Regions from separate parts of the Mesorhizobium sp. P2_B11 genome, predicted to be linked through region 3. Evidence: riboswitches for the same ligand, from Rfam matches in the RefSeq annotation. Region 3 holds a riboswitch; each other region holds the start of a gene.

Region 1 (4,006 bases), on a different contig from region 3:
TGTGATGCGATAGGGCGCGCGCTCGGCCAGCCTTGGTTTTATCGCCAGTCCGGCGAGGTAGCGCTGGAAGGCGGCCGCCTCCTGAACGGGCGAAGCCAGTGCGACATGGCCGTCAGGCCTCACCAGATAGGCGCCGTCGCGCTGCAGGCCGGCGGCTTCCGCAGTGTCCGACCAGGCGAAGACATGGACCGGAATGCCGGTCGATGCGAGCATCGCCCGGAACTCGCCATTGGCCTCGCCATAGACATGCACCTGCCAGTCGAGCGCGCGCAGTGGTTCGAAATTGTCGCCATTCGCCGCCGGGACATAGGGCAGGCGGTCGCCGCCCTCGATCGTGCCGGCCTTGCCGCTGCTGATCGCGCTTGCGCGGTATTGAATGCGGGTCTGCGAAATCAGCCCGAAAAACCTGCGCGATCCAAAAGCAGTGCCGAGCGCCGCGCGCAAAACCTTCGGCATCAGATAGCGGCGGAACAGGCCGACCAGCCGCGAGCGGCTGGTGGCGACCCGAAACGCTTGGTCGGTGCTGTCGATCAGCTTGCGGGCAAAGGCGATGCGCTCCGGCTCGTAGCTGTCGAGCAGGCGCTGATCGGCACGGCCCTGCACCACGGCGGCGAGTTTCCAGGCGAGGTTGACCGCGTCACCCATGCCGGTGTTCATGCCCTGGCCGCCGGCCGGGCTGTGGATATGGCCGGCATCGCCGGCGAGGAAGACGCGGCCGACGCGGAAGCGGTCGGCGACGCGGTGATGGACGCGGTAGGTCGAGAACCAGTTGACCCTGTCGATCGCCACGCCGGTGTCGCGCTCGACATCGGCGCGGATCGCTTCGAAGGTGATCGTCTCGTCGGCCTCATGCGCCTTTGGCACGATGCCGATCAGGCGCAACGAGCCTGACTGCCGCACAGGCATGACGATGGCAAAGCCATAGGCGCTGATGACCGTGTCCATGCCGTTGCGGGTGACGTCGCCGCGGCCGTCGACGTCGGCGACATAGAAGGCCTGCTCGTAAGTACCGCCGGGAAAGCCGATGTTAAGCCCGTGGCGCACCGCGCTGCGGGCGCCATCGCAGCCCGCGAGATAGGCGGCGCTGACCGTCTCGTCCGTACCATTCTTGCGCAAGGTGGCGACGACCGCATTGCCCTTGTCCTCGAAGGCGACAAGCTCGGTGTTGCGCTCGACCTGAACGCCGGCGCGCTCCAGATGCGCAATCAGCACGCGCTCGTGAACATCCTGCGGCAGGGCGAAGGCGAACGGGTAAGGGCTGATGCCGCGGCCGAAATCGGCCAGCGGCAGTTTTGCGGCAATGCCGGCCGGCGTGTGCACGGTCAGCTGTTCGATCTTCACGCCAGCGGCGATCACGTCGTCGACGATGCCGATCTGGCGGTGGAATTCCAGCGTGCGGGCCTGGACGGCCAGCGCCCGCGATGTCTCGCCGGGACCGGCGTCTTTGTCGAAGAGGCGGACCGGAACACCGAGACGGGTGAGCCAAAGCGCAAGCGTCAGGCCGGTCGGACCGGCGCCGGCAATAAGGACTTTTGGTTGAGCCGTGCTCATTTTGTTTCTCCCTCAAGAGTGCGGACTTTTTCATGTTCGCGCAAGCGGCTGTCGCCGAAACGGCGGCAACGATCCTGGCTGGGAGAGGGGGCGTTTTTGGCGCAAATCGAAGTCAGTCCGCCCGTTTCACCAGCACGCTTTCATTCGGCGTTTCGGCGGCTGAAATCCCGATCGGTTTCTGAAAATTTTCCGATGTTTTGGCGACCGGCCTTGACGAAGGCGGCTTGTTGACGGGGCGGCTTCGCTCCGAAGCCTGGGACCAGATGGCGAAGCCGCGGCTCAGCAGGCCGCCGCCGAAACGTCTGTCTTGCGGACCCGCATGGATCCGCGAGCCAAAAAGGTCGCAGCACGTTCGGCGCTCGCAACAGCGCGGCGGCTTGACAGGGCAGCGGGATACCCTTTAGTTGTTATGATATTACATAACCAACCGATGCAAAGTGGAGCAACCGTCACAGAAATTCATTGCGGCGCGACCGATGGAAAACTACGCTGCGCCTCGTGATGGTCCCCGCGCCGAAAGGTCAGGGGTGAAAAGGGAACACGGTGAAATCCGCAAGGGTCGAAGCCGTGGCTGCCCCCGCAACTGTAAGCGGCGAGCAAAATCCGACAAGCCACTGGCCGGCAAGGCTGGGAAGGCAGGATGGCGCTAGGACCCGCGAGCCAGGAGACCTGCCATCTCAATGAGTTGACCGGACGGGGTGTGCCGGGAGGAGACGTGGACGTCGGTCTTGTCGGCCGGCTGCCCGACCTGCCTTCCGTCGCCTATTGAGAAAGTGACGGAACGTTGGACGCCGACATCCACCGCATCATCGTGTGCACGCTCTGCCGCGATCTCGTGACCGGGGTCAGATCGGGCGAGGGCCTCTGCGCGGATCTGCGCGCCCGACTCGCGGCTCACTATGAACCGGCGGTTGCCCAGGGCTTTTCGGTTGTGGGCGTGGCCTGCATGGCAGGCTGCTCGCGGCCGCTGACGGTCGGCTTCCAGGCGCCCGGCAAGGCCGCCTATGTCTTCGGCTCCATCGACGCGCGGGCCGATGCCGGCCACCTCGTGCGGTTTGCAAAACTCTATGCCTCGCTCGCCGACGGCTGGTGCAATTCCGGGCAGCGCCCGGCCAGGCTGGCGGGCAAGACACTCGCCCGCATTCCGGGTTGTCCGACAACAGGCAAACCATGACCGCGCCGCTTCTCGAAGCCCATAGACTGACCGCGACCACTAACGACCGGTTGCTGGTGGATGGCGTCAGCCTCTCGGTGGCGGCGGGCGATCGCCTTGCCATCATCGGCCCCAATGGCGCCGGCAAGACGACGCTGTTGCGCATGCTGTGTGGCACGCTGCGGCCGAGCGCGGGCGAGGTGGCATTTCTCGGCCGCCGCCTGGACAGGATTTCAACCGCCGAGCGCGCGCTGCACATGGCCGTCGTCGGCCAGACGGACCAGCCGGATCCCCGGCTCGGCGTGATCGATTATGTCGAGCTCGGCCGGGTTCCGCATGCCGGCCTGCGACGCCCGCACGAAGACCGCGACATCGTCGTCGACGCCCTGCGCCGGACCGGGCTCTTGCCGCTCGCCGGCCGTACCATCGGCTCGCTGTCGGGCGGCGAACGCCAGCGCGCGCAATTGGCCCGCGCCATCGCCCAGCAGCCGCGCATCCTGTTCCTCGACGAGCCGACCAATCACCTCGATCCACGCGCCCGCGGCGAGCTGCTCGACCTGGTCGCCGGCTTCGGCATGACGGTGGTGGCCGTGCTGCACGATCTGTCGCTGGTCGCACCCTTCGCCACTCGGGTCGCCGTGATGAACGAGGCGCGCCTGCACGCCCTGGCCGGGCCGCGCGAGGCGCTGACCCAGCACCTCATCCGCGACATCTTCGGTATCGACGTCCTGTGGCTGCGCCATCCCACAGAAGACCGCGAACTCACCGTCTTCGAAGTTCCCAACCGTGTCTCGTCGCCATTCTGAACCAACCCATTGCAAAATCATCCAAGGAGCACCGCCCCGTGAAACGCCTCGTTCTGTCGCTTGCCGCCTCGCTGTTTGCCTCCGCCGCCTTTGCCTTCCCGGTGACCGTCGACAGTTGCGGCAAGAAGCTGACCTTCGACGCGCCGCCCAAGCGCGCCGTCATCCACGATCTCAACATGGCCGAGATGGCGTTTGCGCTAAAACTGCAGCCTTCGATCGTCGGCCTGACCGGCATTACCGGCTGGTACAAGGTCGGCCCGGAATTCAAGGCCGAGCAGGGCTCGATCCCGGAACTGGCGCCAAAATATCCGACCATGGAAAACCTCGTCGCGGTCCAGCCCGATTTCTTCTTCGCCGGCTGGTACTATGGCATGGACCCTGGCGGCGCGGTGACGCCAGACACACTCGCCCCGCACGGCATCAAGACGCTGGTGCTGACCGAAAGCTGCGTCCACCTCGACAAGAACCGACCTGCCGCCTCGATGGACCTGCTCTA
Region 2 (4,006 bases), on a different contig from region 3:
CACAGTCTGCCCGGCGACGCAGTCGGCGTCGACCTCCGAAAGCGAGAAGCGGATCGGGGTCACAGCTTCGACAGGAACAGCAGTGCCGTCTTCGCCGGGTGAGGCAAACGGCGCCGGCACCTCCTCCACCGCGGGCGTGGCAAAGCTCTCCTGATGATATTTCGTCATGTCGAAGCCGGCGGCGTCCAGCATGCCGCGCACGGCGCGCATGAACGGATCGGGGCCGCAGCAGAAGATCTCGCGTTCGCGGAAATCGGGCGCCAGCAGCGGCAGCCGGATCGCGTCGATGCGGCCCATATGGCCGTACCAGCCTTCACGGCTCGAGCGTTCCTCGATCATGAAGCCGAGCGACAGGCCGGGCATATGGCCACCAAGCAGTTCAAGTTCCTTGCGGAAGATGATCTCTTCCGCGCGCCGCGCGCAGTTGACGAAGCCGACATCCGTCCATGGCGCACAGTCGTTCAGCCAGCGCAGCATCGACATCATCGGCGTCACGCCGGAGCCGGCCGAAATGAACAGATATTTGGCCGCGGGGTGGCTGTGCAACGAGAAGTCGCCGGCCGGTCCATAGGCCTTGACGTGGGAGCCGGGTACCAGGTTCTCGAACATCCAGCGTGTGCCGATGCTGCCGGCTTGCGCCTTCACCGTCACCGCGATCGAAAACGGCCGCGACGGCGACGACGACAGCGTGTAGGTGCGCATCAGCGGCCCGTCCGGTGTCGGCAGCTCCAGCGTCACGAACTGGCCCGGCTTGTAGCGGAACCAGGTCTGGTTGTCGGAGCGGAAGGTGAAGGTCTTGACGCCGGGCGCCTCGTCGCTGACGCCGATCACCTCCAGCACCTGCAGCCTGTCGTTCCATGGCGCCATCTGGTCGAGATGGCGATAGAGCCCAAGATCCGTCATCGCATTCATCCTTCAACCTCTCTTAGGCGACGCTGCGCAGCGCCGGCCGCCCGCCTTCGACAAGGCGCGGGCCAATGAAGGCCGCGTACCATTCGACGAACTGGATCACGCCGCCTTCATGCAGCTCCGAATAGGGGCCTGGCTCATAGGCCGGCGACAGGATGCCGAAGGCGTTTTCCTCGACGATGCGGCGGTCCTGGTCGTTGGTCTCGGTCCAGACATGGGTGAGCTCTTCAAGGTTGTAGTCGACACCCTCGACCGCATCCTTGTGCACCAGCCACTTGGTCGTCACCGCGGTTTCGGTGGCGCTAATCGGTAGCACACGGAAGGTGACGGCGTGGTCGCCGAGGATGTGGTTCCAGGTCGTCGGATAGTGGTACAGCAGCAAGGAGCCGATGCGGTCGGTCGCGACGCTGTCGGACAGGTTCTTCTTCACCGCCCGCTTGCCGGTCATCGTGTAGCTGACCGCATCGCGCAGGAGCGGCGCGCGGGTGGCGCGGTATTGTCCGGCAGGATCGATGCGGAATTTGCTCGGCAGGCCCGCCTCCTCGCATTTTGCCCAATGCGCCAGCATCTCCGGGTCGCTGTCGGCGCCCTGCACGCCGGTCACGGTCGGCGCTTCCGGGAAGGTCTTGCAAAGCTCGGGATGATTGCCGGCGCAGTGATAGCACTCGCGGTTGTTTTCCCAGACCAGCTTCCAATTGCCCTTCTCGATGATCGTGCTCTCGAAGGCGACCTTGGCTTCGCTAAGCCGGTGCGGCTTGAGGTACGGTTCGATCATGGCGCGCATCGGCGCGAAGTCTGCGGGTTCTTTCGCCAGGCAGATGAAGATGTAGCCGGCCACACTTTCGCAGGCGACCGGCTTCAGGCCGAACTGGCTCTTGTCGAAACCCTCGGCCATCTGGCGGGCGAACAGCAGGCGGCCATCGAGTTCGTAGGTCCACTGGTGATAGGGACAGACGAGCTTTGCCGCCGTACCTTTCTCGGTGTTGCAGACGCGGCTGCCGCGATGGCGGCAGGAATTGTGAAAGGCGTTGATGTTGCCCTTCTGGTCGCGGACCAGCACCACCGGATAGTCGCCGATCTGCACGGTGATATAGCTGCCGGGCTTCGGCAGTTCGCAATCATGGCCGATGAACAGCCAGTCGCGATACCAGATCAGCTCCATGTCGAGCTTGAAGTAGTCCGGGTCGGTGTAGAAGGGCTGTTCGAGCGAAAAGCCTTGCTTGCGGCCGTTCAAGAGCCTCAGCATGTCGTTGCGCGCATCCATAGTTCTGTCCTCGTGGTTTAAGGACTGAACTTGGTGGTGATGGAGGAAGGATCGGCCGCAGGCCGGCGGTGACGCCGGACATGCACTATCCACCTCTTGACCGCCCACCGCGATCAGTCGAGTTCAAGCATCTCGGGCTGGTTTCCGGGCTCTGGAGTTGTCCTTGCGGACCATCGCGACACCTTCCCAGGCTATTGCCCAGTGGTCTCCCGTTGCGACTTGGACTCCACCACCGTTGCGGGGGCAGCGCCGGATTCTGACCGGCTTCCCAATTCTCCGCTGCGTCGTCACGAAGCGGCACCTGAGATGTGATCATCTAATCACGGCAGCGATCGCGACATCGGCATGAATGCGACATCGTCTCCATGCGGCGCGACACGCGCGACAAACGCGGGCGGCCGACGATTGTGGGGCTGACGGCGCTGTTTTCGGGACAGATCGCGGCCATCGCAAATCACCTCGAATCAGACTGTCGACCAACGAAAAAACCGTCAACAGTATCGAAAAGTGACTATTAGCAGTTTCTAAAATCGAACCGAACGGTTCGTTTCTGTTGACAATGCGTGCAGGACGGTGTGAACGCTGACGCCCGGACACACTCAGTGAGCCGAATGGCGCTTTCACATAAACCTTTGTATTATTTACATAAAATAAGATGATAGGCATGCTTATGAAAATTACAAGAGGCGAAGTTGCGGCCTGGTTGGAACAACTTCGTGATTGGAAACCAGCCTACGGCTTTCCCACATCGGGGCTGTCCGAACGACGCGAATTCCTCCCAGGACACGCCGCTAGACGGACAGCAAAACTGGAGTACCAAAAATGAAAAAGATCATCCTCACTGCCGCCGCCGTTTTGGCCATCACCGGCAGCGCCTTCGCTGGTGGCGACAATTATGGTTCCAATGGTGCGAACCAGCCCGCTGCCGCGGTTGACAGCTCGTATACGGCTTCCATTCAGAAGTCGGCGCCCGCTGACAAGCAGCCCATCGTTCAGGGCAGCGACCGCAACCTCTTCGGCCGTTAACAGCTGATCCCGATCCAAACAACAGAGTCGCGGCACGTCCGTCGCTCTTGGGATCTCGAAGATATTCAGGAGTATTTAAAATGAAAAAGATCATCCTTGCTGCCGCCGCCGTTCTGGCAGTTTCCGGCAGCGCTTTCGCCGCCAGCGACAACTATGGTTCGAATGGCGCCAACCAGCCCGCGGTTACGTCGACCGACAATAGCCACACCGCTTCGGTTGAGAAGTCGGTTCCGGCCGAGCAGGTCCCAGCTCAGAGTTCCAACCGCGACCTCTACGGCAACCGCTAACAGCCGATCCCCAGCATGTGGCGGATTTGTCCGTCACTGCTGGCGACATCGCAAAATTCAGGAGACTTGAAATGAAGAAGATCATTCTTGCCACCGCAGCCCTTCTGGCTGTTTCGAGCGCTGCCTTCGCGGCCAGCGACCATTACGGCTCCAACGAAGCCAACCAGCCGGCCGCTACCTCGGTCGACACCACGCGCACGTCGTCGTTCAACACCAGCTCGCCGGTCTACAAGCTGTTGAACTCGTCAGGCGACGTACAGAAGTCGGCCCCCCAAGGCAGCGATAGGAACCTCTTCGGCAACCGCTAACAGCCGAAGCTGGTAATAAAAAAGAGCGGCGGGCCTGGCCCGCCGCTTTTTTTGATACCGGTACGGCGCGCCGATCTCAGGCCGCCTTCACTTCCAATGGCTTGAGCGAGAAGGAATGCCCGTCGGCATCGAAGATGTGCAGGTCGCCGGCGTCCGCAGTCAGCCGCAGCTTTGCCCCGCGCTTGACCTCGACATTGCCGGGCAGCTTGGTC
Region 3 (4,006 bases):
GTTCTCGATGTCGTCCTCGACGGCGAGGCCGAGGCCAAGCAGGACAGAGGGATCGACCTTGCCGTGCGCCGTCGCCACAATCTTCACGGCGCGGGCGGAATGTTCGTTGATAATGGCGTTGGCGCGGGCCGTGCCGACCGAATCCATCAAATCGCTCTTCGACAGGATGATCAGGTCGGCGCAGGCGATCTGGTCCTCGAACACCTCCTCGACCGGGTCGTCGTGGTCCAGCGTCTCGTCCTGAACACGCTGCGCCTGCAAGGCGTCCATGTCGTTGGCGACGCGTCCCTCAGCCAGCGCCGGGCCGTCGACCACGGCGATCACGCCGTCAACCGTGACGCGGCTTTTCACGCTCGGCCACTGGAATGCCTGGACCAGCGGCTTGGGCAGGGCCAGGCCCGAGGTCTCGATCAGGATGTGGTCGACCCTTGGTGTCAGTGCGAGAATTTTGTCGAGCGCCGGCACGAAATCGTCGGCAACGGTGCAGCAGATGCAGCCATTGGCCAGTTCGACGATGTTTTCCTCCGGGCAGGTGTCGATGCCGCAGCCTTTCAGGATTTCACCGTCAATGCCGATGTCGCCGAACTCGTTGACGATGATGGCGATGCGCTTGCCGCCGGCGTTTTCCAGGAGATGGCGGACCAGCGTCGTCTTGCCGGCGCCGAGGAAGCCGGTAACGACGGTGCAGGGAACACGGGAAACGGATGCGGTCATGATCAGTCCTTCAGCATGTCGAGGGGCGGGATGCGGGCTACGAGGCCGCGCTTGAGGGAATCGGGCCGGCCGCGCCAGGGGATGAGGCCGTCGGTCGAGGTGGCGAAGAGCTTTGCGCCGGTGACGAGGTCGGCGCCGCTGGTTGGGGTCAGGTCGCCGAAGACATAGCTCCAGCAGCCGTCGCGCAGGATGGCGGCGCTGAGCCGGCGCTTGCAGTTGCCGAGGCATTCGACCGTGCGGACACGGATGTTGTCATCCGCTGCTGCGCGGCGCGTGTCGTCGGCCAGCAGTTCGCCGGCGCGGGGATGGGCGTCGGAGCCGGTCTCGTCGCGGCAGGAGGCACAGACGATGACCGTCACGCCAGCCAACGCGTCGCCATCGGCGGACGAAATATCCGCTGTGCCAGCCGAAAAACTGCTGTTCTGGTCCAAAAACCGGGCTCCTTGCCCGGAAACCCGCCAGGCGATCGGATACTTCTGTCGCAGACGGCAGGTCTCCTGGCTCGCGAGTCGTCGCCTTGGTTAGCCGCCTTCCCGGTGTTACCCAGTGGCATTCGGCCTTGGCTCGTCGCTTACAGTTGCGGGGACAGCCGCGGATTTGAGCTTTTCACCTCGCACCGCATTCCCTCTTAGCCCCTGCCGTTGCGGGCAAKGGACCGTCTGGAGCGGATTTAGGCTTTTGCGGGCAGCGGTGTCAACGCGCGGCTACGACATGGCGATGTCGGCCAGGGGCTGCCCCAGATCGCCGGCAGGCGTCACTTCCATGCGCTCAAGCCCAAGCCAGCCCTGCATCTGCTTCAGTTCCTCGAAGAGTTGCGCGGCAGTCTCCGGCGGAGCGCCGGGCTCGGCATAGGCGGCATGGACGCGCAGCACGCTGGCGGGACGGTCGGCCTTGAGGTCGACGCGCCCCACGATCCGGTCGCCGAGCAGGAAGGGCAGGACGTAATAGCCGTATTGGCGCTTGTCGGCCGGGGTGTAGATCTCGATGCGGTAGTGGAAGTCGAACAGCCGCTCCGAGCGCGAGCGCTCGAAGACGACGGGGTCGAATGGCGCCAGCAAGGCACGGGCTTCGATTTTTCGCGGCAGGCGCGCGTCCTTGTGGAGGTAAGCCGGCTTGTCCCAGCCTTCGACACGCACCGGCAGCAATTCGCCCAACTCGACCAGTTCCTCCAGCCGACCCTTCATGTCGGCCGGCGACAGGCGGAAATAGTCGCGCAAATCGCCTGAGGTCGCGATGCCATGGGCGCGGGCGGAAATGCGCAGCAATTCGCGGTGCGCGTCTTCGGCGGCCGGCACCGGCAGATCGAGGATCGCCTGCGGCAGCACGCGCTCGGGCAGGTCGTAGAAGCGCTCGAAGCCCCGCCGGTGCGCCGTGGTGATGCGGCCGGCCCAGAACAGCCATTCGAAGGCGTGCTTGGCATGGCTCCAGCCCCACCAGCCGCCCGAACCCTTCTGGCCCTCAAGTGCCGAAGCGGCGATCGGGCCGCGCTCGGCGACCGCGCGGTAGATCTCTTCGATATAGGCGGCGTGCTCGCGGCCCCATTTGGCGAGGCCCAGATACATTTCGTCGCCCTGTTCGGCGCGCTGCATGCGCCAGCGCATCAGCGGCCAGGTCTCGACCGGCAGGAAGGAGGCCTCATGCGCCCAGTATTCGAACACGGTGCGCTTGCGGGTGACGGCGGCATTGTCGAGCAAGGCCAGAGGATAGGGGCCAAGGCGCGAATAGAGCGGCATATAGTGGGCGCGCACCACCGCGCTGACGGAATCGATCTGCAGCAGGCCGGTGCGCGAGAGCACCCGGGCGAGGTGGCGGCGGTCGGGTGTGCCGCCCGGACGGGGATCGGTAAAACCCTGGGCAGCGAGCGCGATCCGCCTGGCCATGGCGAGCGATATTTTGTCCTTCATCAAGATGCCTTTGCCCTGGTCCTGTTCGCGTATTTTTAGCCGGTGATTCCGGCGATGCTAGCAGGCTTGTGGCGGGAGATATGTCAGGAGACAAAAGTGGAGTAAAAAGTGAAGGAAATCAAACAGGAGGGGATCGGACCAGTTTTTCCCGAACTGCCGACCAGCACCCGCTTTTGAACAAGGTTTGACTTGCTTCGCTCAAAGCCCTGCGCTAACCCTCGCCGCGTTGCAGCATAGGCACCTAAAACGGTTCAGCGGTTAAACTGTCACGCTTCCGCATTAGGGTTGGTTGCTGTAATCAAAGTGGATTGGCCGCCAACGGAAAGCCGCAGCATGAACGCACTGCTCAGTTCGTACCTGCCCATTGTTCTCTTCATCGCCGTGGCGGCGGTCGTCGGTCTGGCGCTCATCATCGCGCCGTTCCTGGTGGCCTACCGCAATCCCGACCCCGAAAAGCTCTCCGCCTATGAGTGCGGCTTCAACTCTTTCGACGATGCCCGCATGAAATTCGACATCCGCTTCTACCTGGTGTCGATCCTGTTCATCATTTTCGATCTTGAAGTGGCCTTCCTGTTTCCGTGGGCGGTGTCGTTCTCGAAGATCGGCATGCTCGGTTTCTGGTCGATGATGGTGTTTTTGGCGGTGCTGACCATCGGCTTTGCCTATGAATGGAAAAAAGGAGCGCTGGAATGGGATTGAACGACAGTTCCGGCACGCTCGTCGCGCCCAAGCCCAAGGGTATCATCGACCCCAATACCGGTCGCCCCATCGGTTCTGACGATCCGTTCTTCCTCGAGATCAACAATGAGCTCGCCGACAAGGGCTTTCTGGTCACCTCGACCGAGGCGCTGATCACCTGGGCCCGCAGCGGCTCGCTGATGTTCATGACCTTCGGTCTGGCCTGCTGCGCCGTCGAGATGATCCACACTTCGATGCCGCGCTACGATTCGGAGCGGTTCGGCGTTGCGCCGCGCGCGTCCCCGCGCCAGTCCGACATCATGATCGTGGCGGGAACGCTGACCAACAAGATGGCCCCGGCCTTGCGCAAGGTCTACGACCAGATGCCGGAGCCGCGCTACGTCATCTCGATGGGCTCCTGCGCCAATGGCGGCGGCTACTACCACTATTCCTATTCGGTGGTGCGCGGCTGCGACCGCATCGTCCCGGTCGACATCTACATACCCGGCTGTCCGCCGAGCGCCGAAGCGCTGCTCTACGGCATTCTTCTCCTGCAGAAGAAGATCCGCCGCACCGGCACCATCGAACGGTAGGCCCAATGAGTGCATCCCTGAGCGAACTGTCGACTTATCTCACTGAAAAGCTGACCGGCCGGATCGGCGAAGCGGTGTTCGCCTATGGCGAACTCACCGTCGCGGTCGAGCCGGGCA

Evidence for each region. A riboswitch is a leader RNA that binds a small molecule or an ion and turns the genes downstream of it on or off. The one in region 3 is predicted to bind cobalamin.
Region 1: it holds a riboswitch for cobalamin, as region 3 does, so the genes downstream of both, AC1DYJ_RS24445 (DUF1636 family protein) here and AC1DYJ_RS10725 (DUF1636 family protein) in region 3, are expected to answer to the same signal.
Region 2: it holds a riboswitch for cobalamin, as region 3 does, so the genes downstream of both, AC1DYJ_RS00180 (aromatic ring-hydroxylating oxygenase subunit alpha) here and AC1DYJ_RS10725 (DUF1636 family protein) in region 3, are expected to answer to the same signal.

What each region holds. Positions count from the first base shown of each region.
Region 1 is NZ_JBFUDF010000007.1:314,219-318,224, forward strand. It holds gene AC1DYJ_RS24440 (FAD-dependent monooxygenase) at 1-1,551, opposite strand, end outside; cobalamin riboswitch at 2,037-2,242, shown strand; gene AC1DYJ_RS24445 (DUF1636 family protein) at 2,336-2,725, shown strand; gene AC1DYJ_RS24450 (ABC transporter ATP-binding protein) at 2,722-3,510, shown strand; gene AC1DYJ_RS24455 (ABC transporter substrate-binding protein) at 3,549-4,006, shown strand, end outside.
Region 2 is NZ_JBFUDF010000001.1:40,787-44,792, reverse strand. It holds gene AC1DYJ_RS00185 (FAD-binding oxidoreductase) at 1-903, opposite strand, end outside; gene AC1DYJ_RS00180 (aromatic ring-hydroxylating oxygenase subunit alpha) at 926-2,173, opposite strand; cobalamin riboswitch at 2,292-2,493, opposite strand; gene AC1DYJ_RS00175 (DUF680 domain-containing protein) at 2,996-3,199, shown strand; gene AC1DYJ_RS00170 (DUF680 domain-containing protein) at 3,280-3,486, shown strand; gene AC1DYJ_RS00165 (DUF680 domain-containing protein) at 3,558-3,794, shown strand; gene AC1DYJ_RS00160 (ABC transporter ATP-binding protein) at 3,871-4,006, opposite strand, start outside.
Region 3 is NZ_JBFUDF010000003.1:447,236-451,241, forward strand. It holds gene cobW (cobalamin biosynthesis protein CobW) at 1-714, opposite strand, end outside; gene AC1DYJ_RS10725 (DUF1636 family protein) at 717-1,145, opposite strand; cobalamin riboswitch at 1,185-1,389, opposite strand; gene AC1DYJ_RS10730 (winged helix-turn-helix domain-containing protein) at 1,419-2,618, opposite strand; gene AC1DYJ_RS10735 (NADH-quinone oxidoreductase subunit A) at 2,952-3,317, shown strand; gene AC1DYJ_RS10740 (NADH-quinone oxidoreductase subunit B) at 3,308-3,889, shown strand; gene AC1DYJ_RS10745 (NADH-quinone oxidoreductase subunit C) at 3,895-4,006, shown strand, end outside.